Linked DNA regions of Microbulbifer sp. GL-2. The protein of the gene in region 2 binds, or shares a complex with, the protein of the main gene of each other region. Links are inferred from orthologs where the notes say so. Each region holds a gene or a part of one and is shown on either strand. Other genes may lie near its edges.

Evidence for each region.
Region 1: the proteins of ssb (region 2) and sbcB are in contact, whole or in part, in a crystal structure (PDB 3C94), measured with the Escherichia coli proteins. The link is inferred for Microbulbifer sp. GL-2 from one-to-one orthologs.

What each region holds. Positions count from the first base shown.
Region 1 is NZ_AP019807.1:425,054-433,234, forward strand. What follows is about bases 5,240-8,181. They hold sbcB (exodeoxyribonuclease I), read right to left. Parts: upstream 7,466-8,181; coding sequence 6,014-7,465; downstream 5,240-6,013. Other genes in these bases: GL2_RS01940 (aspartate carbamoyltransferase), read right to left, coding at 5,240-5,902; argS (arginine--tRNA ligase), read left to right, coding at 7,612-8,181. In the rest of the region: GL2_RS21375 (hypothetical protein), read left to right, coding at 194-388; pgi (glucose-6-phosphate isomerase), read left to right, coding at 705-2,327; GL2_RS01930 (slipin family protein), read right to left, coding at 2,499-3,263; GL2_RS01935 (nodulation protein NfeD), read right to left, coding at 3,342-4,766; more of GL2_RS01940, read right to left, coding at 4,886-5,239. UniProt on the Escherichia coli protein: Degrades single-stranded DNA (ssDNA) in a highly processive manner.
Region 2 is NZ_AP019807.1:879,010-887,239, reverse strand. What follows is about bases 1,668-4,658. They hold ssb (single-stranded DNA-binding protein), read left to right. Parts: upstream 1,668-2,852; coding sequence 2,853-3,464; downstream 3,465-4,658. Other genes in these bases: fabB (beta-ketoacyl-ACP synthase I), read right to left, coding at 4,393-4,658; GL2_RS03920 (sugar nucleotide-binding protein), read left to right, coding at 3,479-4,327; GL2_RS03930 (MFS transporter), read left to right, coding at 1,668-2,704. In the rest of the region: GL2_RS03935 (mannose-1-phosphate guanylyltransferase/mannose-6-phosphate isomerase), read left to right, coding at 26-1,432; more of GL2_RS03930, read left to right, coding at 1,523-1,667; more of fabB, read right to left, coding at 4,659-5,616; 3-hydroxyacyl-[acyl-carrier-protein] dehydratase FabA, read right to left, coding at 5,685-6,209; UTP--glucose-1-phosphate uridylyltransferase GalU, read left to right, coding at 6,485-7,333; GL2_RS03900 (phosphomannomutase), read left to right, coding at 7,334-8,230. UniProt on the Escherichia coli protein: Plays an important role in DNA replication, recombination and repair. Binds to ssDNA and to an array of partner proteins to recruit them to their sites of action during DNA metabolism. Acts as a sliding platform that migrates on DNA via reptation.

The DNA.
Region 1 (8,181 bases), 450 kb from region 2 along the record:
GATTTTTACAGGCCAAAAACACAATAAAATGGCACGACTTTTTTCCAGAGTTTAAGCTTGGCAGCTATTTAATCCCTTCGCCTATTACACTCAACTAGGCGGTATCTTTGTAGAGAGCATTTTACAAAGCTGACCAACAGGTGACGTTTTATTGGCTATGCTAATGTCTACATCAACGGAAAGGAGTTAGGGGATGAATTTCACTCCAGCCAAGTACTTAATCGGAATTATCAGTGCACTGGTTCTAGCAGGTTGCTGTAGCCCTCCGGCACCTCCAGCTTACTGCCCACCCGGCGCTGAACAAATTCCTCTTTCAATGGCCTGCCCCGCAGATGCTGACTGCTGGATGGCTTCAGACAGAGTACGCTGTATGAAAGTGGTGAAGTAAAATCACTTTTGAGCAGAACCAGCGTGGTGATTCATACTAAATGAGGTTTTGAACAAATCGGAGCTGATAGATACCTGCACACAAAAGCTTTATTTAGTATGAATCACCACCAAATGCCGCTTTCACGAGCGGCATTTGTCTTTTGGGTAACCCATTCTTACCTGAAACAATCCCCTGTAATACACTGTAACGCCTCGGGCGCCAGCCCGGAGCATGGAATGCGTTAGCATTGCCAGCTTTTTAAAATCAAGCCCCATAAGCTTGTGTGATATTCGAAATAAGAAACCGCTCACAAGAGAGTTAACCAGCAATTACCATGACAAGTGAAACTTTGGCATTGAGTCGCGCCGCCGCTATTCGACAATTGCAATCCCACTTTGAACAATACAAGTGGTCGCTGCGTGAACTATTCGCTACGGATACACAGCGCACAGCAAATTTCAGCTGTGAAGCCGCAGGTATTTACCTGGACTTTAGTAAGAACCACCTGCGCCAGGACACTCTTCAGCTTTTACTCGATTATGCCGAAGATCAGGATTTGAGCGGCCAGATCTCCGCGCTTCTTAGCGGTGCCAATGTTAACAATACCGAGCATCGCCCTGCCCTGCATACCGCCCTGCGCTTCCAGGGTGAACCGAAAAACGATCACGAGCGCGCGGTTACAGACTGTCGTACGCAGATGAAACAATTTGCCGAGAAAGTCCACAACCAAAGTTGGCTGGGGTTTAGTGGCAAGCCTGTTCGCCATATTGTTAATATCGGCATCGGCGGCTCTGATCTCGGCCCTCGCATGGTGGTCGAGGCCCTGAGCCCATGGCACAGGGAAGGGGTTCAGGTCCATTTTGTAGCGAATGTTGACGGTGCCGATCTCAGTGACACCCTCAAGGGCCTCAACCCGGAGGAAACCCTGTTTATCGTTGCCTCCAAATCTTTCTCTACCCTGGAAACCCGCGAGAATGCACTTTCCGCACGCCGCTGGATGGTTGCTGCTGGGTGTGATGACAAGCAGTTGGCCCAACATTTCGTCGCCGTGAGCAGTAATATAGTTGCGGCACAGGATTTCGGTATTGCCCCGGAAAATATCTTCCCCATGTGGAATTGGGTGGGTGGCCGCTATTCATTGTGGTCCGCCATTGGCCTGCCAATTGTTTTGGCCTGCGGCTACGAGGTTTTTGAGCAGTTACTGCAAGGCGCTCATGCCATGGACCAGCATTTTGCCAGTGCACCCTTGCGAGAAAACCTGCCGGTGATGATGGCTCTTGTACAGTTCTGGTACCGCCAGTGCTGGAACACCAGCAGCCAGGTGGTACTGCCCTACGCCCAGCGGTTGGCTAAGTTCCCGGCCTGGCTGCAACAGCTGGATATGGAGAGCCTGGGCAAGAGCGTGGATAAGGACGGCCAGGCATTGGGCTATCCCAGCGGCAGCGTGATCTGGGGCACCGAGGGCACCAACGGCCAACACTCATTTCACCAGCTATTGCACCAGGGTACCGATCTGATTCCCGCAGATTTTATCGCGGTGAAAGAACCCACATCAGAATTGCATGAGCAACACCGATGGCTACTTGCTTGCTGTATCAGCCAGAGCCAAGCCTTACTGCGCGGGAAATCCTTGCACGAGGCGCGCCAGGAGCTGGAAGAAACCGGCTATACCCACCGCGAAGCCCATGCATTGGCCCCCCACAAAGTGATCCCAGGCAACCGCCCCAGCAATACGCTGATTCTGGACAAACTCGATCCGCAACACCTGGGTGCTCTGCTGGCATTGTATGAACACAAAGTTTATGTGGGTGGCTGCTTACTCGGCATTAACCCTTTCGATCAGTGGGGCGTGGAACTGGGCAAACAATTGAGTTCAAAAATTCATAAAGCTGCCGACGGTGAAATACCGGAAGACTGGGATAGCTCTACCCGCAGCCTGCTGAGGAAGCTACTTTAAAGAATTTCTGGAGAGCATTTTCTTACACAAAAAAGGCCGCATTTACCCTGCGGCTTTTTTTGTATTTTCAATAAATTACTTTTAATTCAATTTTCTTTTCTTCGTCTATTTTCTGCATTATTTATTTGGGTAGAGAAACCCCAAATCCATTACCACAAACCAACAGGTTACTTAGCTGCTGGTCTCTGGACCATGTTTAAGCAATGGCTTAATCAAGTCGAGCGGCAACGGGAACACCAAAGTTGAACTGTTATTGGCCCCAGCGATGTCAATCATCGTCTGCATATAGCGCAAGGTAATCGCATTGGCATTCTTGGATAGTTGATCGGCCGCCTCAGTAAGTTTCAGAGCCGCCTGGGCTTCACCTTCCGCATGAATAACCTTGGCGCGCCGCGCCCGTTCTGCTTCGGCCTGCTGGGCTATCGCGCGGACCATACTCTCATCGAGATCGATATGCTTAATTTCAACATTGGTGACTTTCACACCCCAGGCATCTGTTTGTTCGTCCAGGATATTTTGAATATCCACATTGAGCTTGTCGCGCTCGGAAAGCATTTCATCCAGCTCATGTTTACCTAATACTGATCGCAAGGTTGTCTGGGATAGCTGGCTTACCGCTTCGTGATAAAACTCCACATTAATAATGGCGGATTGTGGGTTAATCACTCGGTAATAGACAACCGCATTCACCTTCACCGAAACGTTATCGCGACTGATTACATCCTGGGTGGGCACATCCATCACTACGGTGCGTAAATCCACTCGCTCCATAGTCTGGATGATGGGTATAATAATGATCAGGCCAGGACCTTTGACTGTTTGGAAACGTCCGAGAAAAAACACCACTGCGCGCTCGTATTCCCGCAGGATGCGGATGGCATACATCAGCAGCAATACCACCGCGAGCACTAGCAGACCAATAAAATAGCTGACCATCTTCCTCTCTCCCTGTTCTCACCACCTGAAATCTGCAGGCGAAATTATTTAAGCCCACAGGTCGATCTAACCAAATTCCTAACCTGGTTCCACATACAGGAGCAAACCATGCTGAGCGATCACACGTACGCGTTGACCGGGCTCCAGAGGACTTTCACATTGAGCCTTCCAGATTTCCCCATCCAGATGTACCAGTACTTCAGTTTCCGTGACATCACTGACTACCGCAGAACGCCCTACAAGAGCCTGGTCTGCAGCGACACGCGGCGTACGCAGGCTTCTGCCCACAGCCAGGAAAAAAGTCAATAAAAAGAGCCCACTTACCCCGGCAATTGCACCAATCAGCTTTCTCGAAACCTGCATGCCGGGTACATCAGTATCAATCAACATTACCGAGCCAATCACCAACGCAATAATTCCACCAATGCCCAGGGCGCCAAAACTGGGCATAAATACTTCCGCCACAATTAACAGTGCGCCAACAATAATAAGCGCCAGTCCTGCATAATTAATCGGCAGAACCTGAAGCGCATAAAATGCCAATAATAGACAGATAACTCCGACGATCCCCGGCACAAAAGCACCGGGACTATAACCTTCAAATATCAAGCCGTAGATACCGATTAACAGGAGAATATAAGCCACCTGAGGATTGGTAATCAGCGCCAACAATTCGTTGCGCCAATCCGGCTCGTAGGTTTCTATGGGTAATTCTGCGATTCCCGCCGATATTGTGATCTCCCCGGAATCAAGAGAAACCTGGCGACCGGCAATCTGTTTTAGCAAGTCTTGATCGTTCTTGGCGACAATATCCACTACATTCATTTCAAGGGCTTCCGATGCAGTCAGGGTTGCCGCTTCGCGCACCGCCTTTTCCGCCCAGTCCGCGTTTCGTCCGTGACGCTGAGCCAGACCGCGAATAAATGCGACAGAATCATTGACTACTTTGCGTTCCATCGCAGTTCCAGAAAGTGGCTTCTCCTCTTTCTTTCCTTCTTCGTTTTCCCCTTCCTTATTTTCTTTATCCTCTTTTTTTTCATTCTCCTGGGGCTTACCACCTGGGGTTGGCGTGCCCGGTGGCCCACCAATCTGCACTGGTGTGGCGGCGCCAAGCGTTGTGGCTGGAGCCATAGCCGCTATCTGGCTGGCATAAAGGATATAAGTACCAGCACTGGCGGCACGGGCGCCAGATGGGTAGACATAAGTAGCAATAGGAATTGGAGAGGAGAGAATATGCTGAATAATATCGCGGGAAGCAGCGTCGAGGCCGCCAGGGGTATCGATATGTACAATGATTAATTCTGCGCCGCGCTCACCAGCTTCCTCTGTGGCGCGCTTGAAGTAATCCGTAGTGGCTGGGCCTATGGCGCCATCAATAGACAGAAGTGCGACATGAGGAAAGGCCCCCTCCTGCGCGGCACTTTTGCAAATTAATACCGTGAAAAACAGCGCCAGGACAGCGATGCTGCGAGAGAAAACCGCAGGCGAACTCTGATTCAACATGCACCTTTCCCTGATGCGTTTGCGAAAGTGCCCCGACCTGTAGTAGCAAGACAGGCCGAGCCAACTTAATCAGATTAACAGAAAAAAGCGGCGCTATCTGAAAACGGGGCCAATCAACCTTATACCGGGTTACGGCGACTAAACCAATTCACTTCGCGGGCATACTTGTTCACCTGGCCTTCCACCCCCAACAGCAAGGCAAACAGTGCCATACGCACCAGCAGACCGTTGTCCGTCTGGCGGAAAATCGCAAGACTGGGATGCTCGTTCAAATCAGTATCCAACTCATTGGCTTCCGCGCGGGAATCTCTGGGCAGAGGATGCATAATCACCGTATTCGGCTGAGCATTGCGAGTAAAGATCTCCCGGTTCAAACGGAAACGGCCACGGTACAGGTTGGCCTCCTCCTGGGAAGCGAAACGCTCCTCTTGAATACGAGTGGAATACACAATATCCACATCTGTAATCGAAGATTCCAGCTGGTCAGTGACTGTCACAGCGTGCCCGACAGCACTCAGCTTCTCCACTACCCCTTCCGGCATGGCCAGCTCCGGCGGGGATACCAGCACTACCTGCACCTTACCGAACAGGCTCAACAGTTTGCACAGTGAGTGCACTGTACGACCGTGCTTGAGATCACCGATCATGGCGATACGAAAATCATCCAAGGTGCGCCCGTGGGCGGCCAGTTCCTTGCGGATGGTATAGAGGTCAAGCAGGGCCTGGGTGGGGTGCTCGTTGGCGCCGTCACCACCATTCACCACCGGTACCCGGCTCGCTGCAGCAAACTCGGCTACAGAACCCTCTTGCGGATGGCGCATACAGATCACATCACTGTAGCCAGACAGCACCCGTGCCGTATCGTAGAGGGATTCCCCCTTGGCCATGGCACTGGCGGTAATTCCAACAGTTTCACGCACAGTACCGCCCAGCAGGTTGAAGGCTGCCCCGAAGCTGAGGCGGGTACGGGTACTCGGCTCCATAAACATATTGCCGAGAATCGCCCCCTCCAGAACCCGAGTCACCTTCTCGCGGCGAGCGTAGGGGGTCATAGCGTCGGCCACATCAAAAACGTGCTCTATATCGGCACGCTCGAACTGGCTGACGGATAAAATATTGGCTCCGATAAAGTCCATGGTTACTCCAAGGGTTGCGTCTTGTGGACGCCGGGTATTCGCCAGCGGCATTCTACTCGGGCGCTGCCATAGAGCCCAGCCCGGATACGCCGCGGACAGGAAAAGCCAGGGTCAGGCCAACAGGCTATCGCCCCAGTTTTCCAGCTCGGTTATCAGTGGGATCCGCTCCGGGTACTGCACCCTCAGTTCGGACAGCTGTCGGAAGTAGTCTTCGAGCGTGATAGAGGCCCCTACGGTGGGATCAGTTAAACGCTGGAAGCACCAGATCTGCCAGCGCTGATGCTCTTCCTCGGACAGGGTCTCGGGAAAATTGCGCGCACGCATGCGGAACAGCAACTCCGGCAGGCGTTTGTCACTAAATGGCACTTCACCGGCCAGTGCTTCGGGCCCACGGGCAGCCAGTCCACGGTGAAGCTCGCGGCAGATATCCCGATCTGCATCACTGAGGAAACCACCGTAAAGGTCAGCTTCAACATCTTTCTGTGGAAATTCGCGATCCAGGAATACGTTGTGCAGCTTCTCGGTCAGATCCATATCCTTGAGCTTTTGCCAGTTGGCTTCACAGGCTGCACGGTCGATGCCCAGTTCGGCAGCGCGCTTGTCGTCGAGCATATTCGCTGGAGCCAACACAGGGCACTTGTTCAAATGCACCAGCTTCAGTCCCACAGGCAGTTCTCCTTCGCGGAGCTTATCGCGGGCGGTGTAGAGACGTTCACGCAAAGCATCGGCATCCAGGTCGAACAGAGGCTCCGGGTCCATCGCCAGGTTGGCGACGATAACCGCATTGCGGTTAACCGGATGGCTGGCCAGTGGCATCACATAAGTCAAATGACCGTGTGTAGCAGAGACCTTGCCGGAAATATGCAGCAGTGGGCGGCGCTCGCGCATATCGAGCATTTTCGCCGCTTCCTGTTTACGGCGCAGGCGGAACACATAATCGTATAGTTTCGGCTGCTGCTTGCGAATTAACCTCGCCATATCAATAGTGGCGTGGACATCGGATAGAGCATCGTGGGCGCCCTCGTGGGCAATACCATTCGCGGCGGTCAACTCTTCCAGGCGGAAAGAAGGCGCGCCGTCCTCGCGGGTCGGCCACTGAATACCTTGCGGGCGCAGGGCATAGGTGAGGCGCACCATATCTATAATATCCCAGCGGCTGTTTCCGGAGCGCCACTCGCGCTCATAGGGGTCGAGCAGGTTGCGATACAGGGTGTAACGGGTTACTTCGTCATCAAAACGCAAACTGTTGTAGCCAACGCCACAAGTCCTGGGAGTGCCCAGCTCAGCGAGGATACGCTGGATAAATTCGATTTCCGGCACACCTTCAGCCATAGCCTTTTGCGGGCTGATACCAGTAACCAGGCTGGCCAACGGTTGCGGCAGGCAGTCTACCGAAGGGCGGCAGTAAATCATCAGTGGCTCACCGACGATATTGAGTTCCTCGTCGGTCCTGATACCGGCAAACTGCGCCGGCTTATCTACACCCGGGTCTACGCCCCAGGTTTCATAATCATGCCAATAAAGTGTGCTTGAACTCACGGTACCTCCATAATTTGGCGGCATCATACCACTCACCGCCGCGCCAACTGGACACCTGTACACAGATTTGAACTGGGACTAACAGCTATAGCCCGCAAACGCTGGTTGCAAAGCCGCCACCGCCCATTAAAATTCGGCGTTTCCACGAATCTAAGACAGCGCTTCACTCTATGAATATTCGCCAACTCCTCTCCGATAAATTCCAGGCCGCCATGCTCGCCGCCGGTATCCCCGAAGAATGCGGCCCCTTCGTGGCACCTGCGAAGAAAGCCGGATTTGGCGACTACCAGGCCAACGGCGCCATGGGCGCTGCCAAACGCATGGGTACCAACCCGCGCGAGCTGGCCAGCAAGATCCTTGAGCAACTGGACAAGGGCGATATGATCGAAAAGGTCGAGATTGCAGGCCCTGGCTTCTTAAACATCCATCTGAGTGAACAGTGGCTGAGCCAGCAACTATTGTCCGCCCAAGGCGACAAGCGCCTGAATATCGCCTCGGTTGAAGAGCCCAAGACCGTAGTCATTGACTATTCCCACCCCAACCTGGCCAAAGAGATGCACGTGGGCCACCTGCGCACCACCATCATCGGCGACGCCCTGGCGCGCCTGTTGGAGTTCCAGGGCCATAAGGTTGTGCGCCAAAACCATATGGGCGATTGGGGTACCCAGTTCGGCATGTTGCTCGCGCACCTGTCCGACAAACTGGCGGATAGCGATGCCGAAGTGGCGCTGGCCGATCTG
Region 2 (8,230 bases):
AACAGCCAGAAGAAAAGTTGAAGTGATGATCCCTGTAATTCTCTGCGGTGGTACAGGCTCCCGCTTGTGGCCACTCTCCCGTGAGGCCTACCCCAAGCAATTTCTGCCATTAATCGGCAGCGAAACCATGCTGCAGGCTACGGTGCGACGGCTGGAGGGTATACAGCAGTTGCAGGCCCCCATTTTAGTGTGCAATGAGGAGCATCGTTTTGCCGCAGCAGAACAGCTGCAGGAGATTGGCCATGGAGCCCAGACGATCCTACTGGAGCCCTGTGCACGCAATACGGCGCCGGCTATCGCTCTCGCGGCGCTAGCGGCATTGGAGGCTGGTGAGGACCCATTGCTGCTCGTGTTGCCGGCAGATCATGTCGTGGCTGATGTGACAGCTTTTCAGAAAGCAGCGCAGACGGCACAGACCCTGGCGGGGCTCGGGCACCTGGTAACCTTTGGTATTGTGCCGACCCGGGCCGAAACCGGCTATGGCTACATTCGCCGTGGAGAGGTTTTGGCTGCTGAAGCGTGGAGAGTGGCGGAATTTGTCGAAAAGCCGGATACGAATACTGCTGAGTCCTATCTGGCTGGTGGAGAATACTCCTGGAATAGTGGCATGTTTCTGTTCCGGGCTTCTCGTTATCTGGAGGAGCTAAAAGAACACCGGAGCGATATTCTCGATGCTTGCCGCAGGGCTTTTGAAGGCGCTGTCCGGGATTTGGATTTTACCCGGGTGGACGGGGAAGCCTTTGCAGCCTGCGCTAAAGAGTCGGTGGATTATGCGGTGATGGAGCCCACCGAGTCCGCTGCGGTGGTGCCTATGGACGCGGGTTGGAGCGATGTGGGTTCCTGGCTCGGACTCTGGGAACTGGCGGAGCGGGATGCCGATGACAATCTGCTGCAGGGAGATGTCTTGCTGCAGGATAGTGAAAGCTGTCTTGTGCGGGCGGAGAGTCGTCTGGTTAGCCTATTAGGTGTGAAAGACCTGGTGGTTGTCGATACTGATGATGCCCTGTTGATCGCCGAAAAGCAGCGGGTACAGGATGTTAAGAAGCTTGTGAGCAGCCTCAAGCGCTCCGGGCGCAGTGAGGCTCGGCGCCATCGCAAAGTCGATCGGCCCTGGGGCTATTACGATTCTATTGATGCTGGGCCACGCTTCCAGGTAAAGCGTATTGTGGTCAAGCCGGGGCAGCAGCTGTCCCTGCAAATGCATCATCACCGGGCCGAACACTGGATCGTGGTGCGCGGTACTGCCAAGGTTACCCGCGGTGATGAAGAGTTGTTGATTACTGAGAATCAGTCCACCTACATCCCTCTGGGGGTGGTACATAGACTGGAAAACCCGGGAACCATTCCCCTCGAGCTTATAGAGGTCCAATCCGGTAGCTATCTCGGGGAGGATGATATCGTTCGCTTTGATGATGACTATGGCCGTGGTTAGAAATGCCCAAAACTTGTACGGCTTCCCCTACAGCCTGGCGGCTGTGCGCTGTACAATGCGCGCCCAATTTGACGCTGTTCCGGGAACTGCATGAATTCCATTGAGCGCCGGGCCCTGGGCGGGCTGGCTTCCCTTTATGTCTTTCGTATGCTCGGCCTGTTTATGGTGCTGCCGGTTCTCACAGTTTACGGTGAAGGCTACCGCGATAGCACACCGATGCTGCTGGGCCTGGCCATGGGCGCCTATGGACTGAGCCAGGCACTATTGCAGATTCCCTTGGGGCTTCTTTCTGACCGCTGGGGCCGCAAACCTGTTATCTATACCGGTCTGGCCCTGTTTGCCATTGGCAGTGTGGTTGCCGCGCAGACAGATTCGGTCTACGGCCTGATTGTGGGCAGAATTCTGCAGGGTTGTGGTGCTATTGCCGCGGCGGTCATGGCCTTGGTTGCCGATCTCACGCGGGATGAGAAGCGGGGCATAGCAATGGCTGTGATCGGGGCATCCATCGGTGTGGCGTTTATGTTGGCAGTGATACTTGGCCCGGCACTTGCGGGAGCTGGTGGCCTGCCGGCTATTTTCTGGCTTACCTCGGGGTTGGCTGTACTGGGGATGCTGTTAGTCTGGCGAATAGTGCCGACTCCCCAAGTCGCAAAGCGCCCGGCGGTTTTTAGTGGTGGTTTTCGCAAGGTTCTAAGCAACGGCCTTACCTGGAGATTGGTTTCTGGGGCTTTCTTTTCCCACCTTTTGTTGACTGCCATGTTCGTTGCGTTGCCGCTGGTGCTGGTCGACAGGCTTGGATGGCCGGCAGAGGAGCACTGGAAGCTATACGGCCCGCTAATGCTGGGTACTTTCATTCTGATGTTGCCCCTGATGCGGGTGGCTGAGCGCAGCGGTAAGGCTGGCACGGCTTTGAACTTCGCCTGTGTTGCCCTGGCCGGGGGCAGCGCGGCATTGTTGCCGATGAATGGTCCTGTAGCTGTAGTATTGCTGTTGGGGATTTTCTTTACCGGTTTCAACCTGCTTGAAGCTCTGTTACCTGCACAGTTGACCCGCAAAGCACCTGAGGATGCCCGTGGTGCCGCTTCGGGGCTCTACGCTACTTTGCAGTTTTTCGGCACTTTTGTTGGTGGAAGTCTGGGCGGCTACCTGTTTGGTCTTGGGGGTGCCGGTGCAGTGGCATGGCTTGGCTTTATCGTACTGCTGGCCTGGATTTTACTCTGGTGGTTGCTGCGTGAACGAGCGTCAGATGCCCGAGAGGGTAGTGCTTACTAACTGGTGGTGTCTGTTGTATGCTGCTGGATAAAAATACACTGGTTGCCATTCTGGGTGACCACGCATTGTCGATGTGAGTGAACTCACATTTTTAATTTTTGAATGATTATTACCTGGGTCGGACCTGGGGCGAAGAGAGGAGAGGGCTATGGCCAGGGGGATCAATAAAGTAATTCTGATCGGTAATCTGGGAAACGATCCGGAAACCAAATATATGCCGAGTGGCGGTGCTGTCACCAATGTGAGCCTGGCCACGAGTGAGAGCTGGAAGGACAAGCAGACCGGACAGCAGCAGGAGCGAACCGAGTGGCACCGAGTGGTGTTCTTCAACCGCCTGGCTGAGATTGCCGGTGAGTACTTGCGTAAGGGCTCTAAAGTGTACATTGAGGGCTCATTGCGCACCCGTAAATGGCAGGACAAGAATAGCGGCCAGGACCGCTACACTACCGAGATTGTTGCCAGTGAAATGCAGATGCTCGACGGACGTGGAGAGCAGGGCGGTTTTGGCCAGGGTATGGGTGGTGCTGGAATGGGTGCTGCAGGTATGGGCGGTCAGTCTGTGGGCGGAGGCCAGGGGGGCTACGAACAGCAGGGTGGTTTCCAGGGAGGCTACCAGCAAGGCAGCCAGGACTCTTTTGCACAAGGGCGCACAGCCCCATCACCGATGGCGCCATCCAACAAGCAGCAGCCTCAGCAGCAGCCCAACCAGGGGGCCACTGGAGGCTTCGATAACAGCTTTGACGACGATATTCCCTTCTAAGACTGGTCTATCCAGTGTCTGATCTACATACCGGCTACAAGCCGGATACGGTCGCGGTCATTACTGCCGGTAACGATATCGACGGCGCGCTGCAGAAACGTCTGCAGCGCGCCGGATTTCGTGTGCAGCAACTATCACCCACAGAACTCGACCAGCTGCGTCCTGGAGCAATTGCAATTAATGCTTCAGCCTGTGCTGATGACCAGGGCATGCCTGAAGCCTTGCAGGTGGCTAAGCAGTTAGCTGGAAGCCCCTGCCAGCATGTTATTCACCTTTCTTCCTATCAGGTTTTCGCCGGTGGTGAGCAACGCAGATATGATGAGGACGAAGTGGCGGATCCGCAGGCCCGTAGTGGGCGTCAGTGGTTGGCGTGTGAGCGCGCCCTGGGTGATTTGGAGAACCTGGCTATCCTGCGGTTTGGCTGGATGGTGGACAGCAACCAGGACGCCCTTCTTGGGCGGGTGTTGCGCGGCTTTGTAGCGGGAGAACCCCTCGAGTTGGATGGTCTCAATAATGGTAACCCTGTCACTGTTCTCGATATGGCTCGTGTGACGGTAGCAGCTGCACAACAATTGGCTAGTGGTGCCAGTGTCTCAGGGATTTATCACTACGGAAGTTCGGATAGTTGCACTGCTATTGAATTTGCATTGGAAGTTGTGGAGCGGGCGCAATCATTCCACGATGAAGAGCGGTTTGCGCAGCTGAGTACGCTGGAGGATTCAGACCAGAGAGATCGAAGTGTTGTACTTGCTTGTGGCAAGTTGCGTGACGTTTTTGGTATCCAGCAACATAGTTGGCGCCAGGGACTTACCCGGCAGGTAGAGCTTTGGCTGGAGCGTTTGGGGGCGGAGAAGTCTGTGTAGGTTCAGATACCCTCAATAATAAAAAGGCGCCATTAGGCGCCTTTTTATTAACTCGTCTTAATCCATCAGACTTTGTCGAAGATCAGGCAGGCGTTGGTGCCACCAAAACCAAAACTGTTGGACATGGCTCGTTTGATATCACAGTCGCGAATGTTGGTGACCAGGTCCATACCCTCGGCTGCTGGGTCCAGTTTGTCTACATTGGCGGATGCGGCGATAAAGTTGTTTTGCATCATCAGCAGGCTGTAAATAGCCTCTTGAACACCGGCGGCACCGAGGGAGTGGCCTGTTAGCGACTTGGTTGAGGCAAATGCCGGAACCTTGTCGCCGAAGACTTCGCGCATTGCTTTCAGCTCAGCTATATCTCCAACGGGGGTTGAGGTACCGTGGGTATTGATGTAATCCACGTTACCCTGCAGGCCTTTGCCATCCATACCTGCGAGCGCCTGCTGCATACAACGGGTTGCACCTTCCCCGCTGGGGGCGACCATATCGTAGCCGTCAGAGGTTGCCCCATAACCGGTCAGCTCTGCATAGATAGTGGCGCCGCGCGCAACGGCGTGTTCCATCTCTTCCAATACCAAGCAGCCGCCACCGCCAGCAATTACAAAACCGTCGCGTTCGGCATCGTAGGGGCGGGAGGCCTTGGTGGGCTCATCGTTATATTTGCTTGAGAGTGCGCCCATGGCATCGAATAAGTGGGTAAGGCTCCAGGCGAGTTCCTCACCGCCTCCGGCAAAGACAACGTCTTGCTTACCCATCTGGATCAGCTCGGCCCCGTGTCCAATGCAGTGCGCACTGGTGGCACATGCAGAGGAAATGCTGTAGTTGACCCCTTTAATTTTAAAAGGAGTAGCGAGGCAGGCGGATACAGTGCTGTTCATGACCTGAGGTACCCGGTAGGCACCAACACGTCTCACCCCTTTCGTCTTAAGAGTGTGAGCGGCATCGATAATCTGTTGTGTGGATGTGCCACCTGAGCCCATTACAATGCCCGAGCGCGGGTTGGATATTTCGCGCTCCTGCAGGCCTGACATGTCGATAGCCTCGCGCATGGCGATATACGCGTAGGCAGCGGCATCTCCCATAAAGCGGAGTTGCTTTCTATCGATGTGCTCCTTGAAGTCGATATCCACAGGGCCTGCAACCTGGCTGCGCAGGCCGAGTTCCTGGTATTCCTCTTGGAAGCGGATTCCGCTGCGTCCAGCCTTCAGCGAGGCGGTGACTTCTTCTGTATTGGTGCCGATACAGGATGTAATACCCATTCCGGTAATGACTACCCGACGCATAGTGGTCTCCAGCATAGCTTGTCGGTAGAGTACTTCATAAATTCTACCGATAGTGGTTTTCAGTGTGTTTAAAAATTATCGGTACGGGTAAATAAGCCTACGCGAAGATCCTTGGCTGTGTAAATTTCACGACCGTCAACTGAAACTGTGCCATCACCAATTCCCATAACAAGCCTGCGTTCAACGATGCGGCTCATTTGGATGTGGTAGGTGACTTTCTTGCTGGTAGGCAAGATCTGACCGGTAAATTTGACCTCACCACAACCGAGGGCACGGCCGTGCCCGGGGTTGCCCTTCCAAGCTAAAAAGTAGCCGAGTAGCTGCCACATCGCATCCAGGCCGAGACAGCCGGGCATTACCGGGTCGCCGGGAAAGTGGCAGTCGAAAAACCATAGGTCGGGGTGTATGTCCAGTTCCGCGATCAGCTCTCCCTTGCCGAAGGCTCCGCCTTCCTTTGAGATGTGCGTGATGCGATCCAGCATCAGCATGTTGGGAGCGGGGAGCTGTGCATTGCCAGGGCCAAACATCTTACCCTGGGAGCAAGCTAGTAGCTCCTCTCTGCTATAGGTGCTTTTTTGAACAAAATTACTCATCTTTTCCCCGTTAGTGGGTGGTTACGCAATCCATACTGGGCGTTTTTGTAAGAGCGGGCATTCTAAGGGCTCTGTGTCGCTTGTCTAGTCGGTCAGGGCTGTTTTTGTGACTGGCGCTGGAATTGCTTTCATAATCTTAAGGTATTTGGTGCCTAATTATACGGTCTTGACGGTGAATTCGGCGTCATCTTCTGTAAGTGATTACCCCTTCCGTCTATGATACGTTTCCGCCCAAGCGCTGGGGGGCGCTCGTTTTTAGAATATGGGAGAGCATAATGCTCAAGAAATGTTTATTCCCGGTTGCCGGTTATGGCACACGTTTCCTACCTGCCACCAAAGCTATGCCTAAAGAGATGCTGCCTCTGGTGAACAAGCCGTTGGTGCAGTACGGTGTGGAGGAAGCGATTGAAGCCGGTCTGACGGAGATCGGCTTTGTCACTGGTCGGGGCAAACGCGCTATTGAAGATCACTTCGATACCAATTTCGAACTTGAGCACCAGATTGCCGGAACCGGCAAAGAGCGCTATCTGGACTCTGTTCGTCAAGTAATTGACAGTGCCAGCTTCTCCTACACTCGCCAAGGGGAAATGCGCGGTTTAGGGGATGCAATCCTGCAAGGCCGACGCCTGGTAGGGGATGAGCCATTCGCTGTGGTATTGGCGGATGACCTGTGCCTGAATGAGGACATGGGCGTACTGGCACAAATGGTGCAACTATATAAGCAGTTTCGTTGCAGCATTGTTGCTGTTGAGGAAGTGCCTAAGGATCAGATACATAAGTTTGGTGTAATCGCAGGTAATGAAATCAAACCGGGCCTGTATCAGGTTACTGACATGGTAGAAAAACCTGCAACGGAAGAGGCGCCAAGTAACAAAGCGATTATTGGCCGCTATATTCTAACTCCAGATATCTTTGATCTGATTCGCGACACGCCTCCCGGAAAAAATGGGGAGGTGCAAATTACTGATGCATTGCTTGCCCAGGCGCGCCAGGGGTGTGTATTGGCGTATGCGTTTAAGGGGCGACGATTTGATTGTGGCTCGGTTGAGGGCTTTATTGAAGCCACTAATCATGTCTATGAGAATGTGTATCTGCCGGAGCAGGCAACTCAGGAGAAGAAATAATTGGCTGAGCTTACCTGTTTTAAGGCTTACGATTTGCGCGGTCGCGTGCCAGAAGAATTAAATACAGAGGTTGCCTACCGGGTTGGACGTGCCTTTGCCCAGTTCCTGGGTGCGCGCCGGGTAGTGGTCGGGCATGATATTCGCTTGACCAGTGCTGAGTTGACGGATGCCCTAAACAATGGGCTGCGCGACGCCGGGGCCGATGTATTCCATATTGGTGAGTGTGGTACTGAAGAGGTTTACTTTGCCACCTTCAACGGAGACTTTGATGGCGGTATTTGTGTGACCGCCAGTCATAACCCGATGGATTACAACGGTATGAAATTTGTTCGTGCCGGAAGTAGCCCCATCAGTGGAGATACAGGCCTTTTGGATATCAAGCGCCTGGCGGAGAAAAATAACTTTGCTCCGGTGACCAGTCGCGGTGACCTGCAGCGCTTGGCGCATCGTGCGGATTTTGTACAGCATCTGCTGGGCTATATAGATAATGCGGCCCTAAGTCCCCTAAAACTGGTCGTGAATGCCGGTAATGGTGGTGCCGGTGCAGTAGTGGATGCTTTGGCTCCACACCTGCCATTCGAATTTGTGCGGGTGCACCACCAGCCGAACGGAAATTTCCCTAATGGAATTCCCAACCCAATCCTGCCGGAGAACCGCGCATCTACCGCGGAAGCTGTGCGTGAGAGTGGGGCTGATTTTGGGATAGCTTGGGATGGTGATTTTGACCGCTGCTTTTTCTTCGATGAGAGGGGCGAGTTCATCGAGGGGTACTATGTGGTGGGGCTGCTTGCTGAAGCATTCCTGCTTAAGCACAAAGGCGCCAAGGTGGTTCATGATCCGCGCCTGCTGTGGAATACAGAGGATATTGTCCGTGCCGCTGGTGGTGAGCCGGTGCAG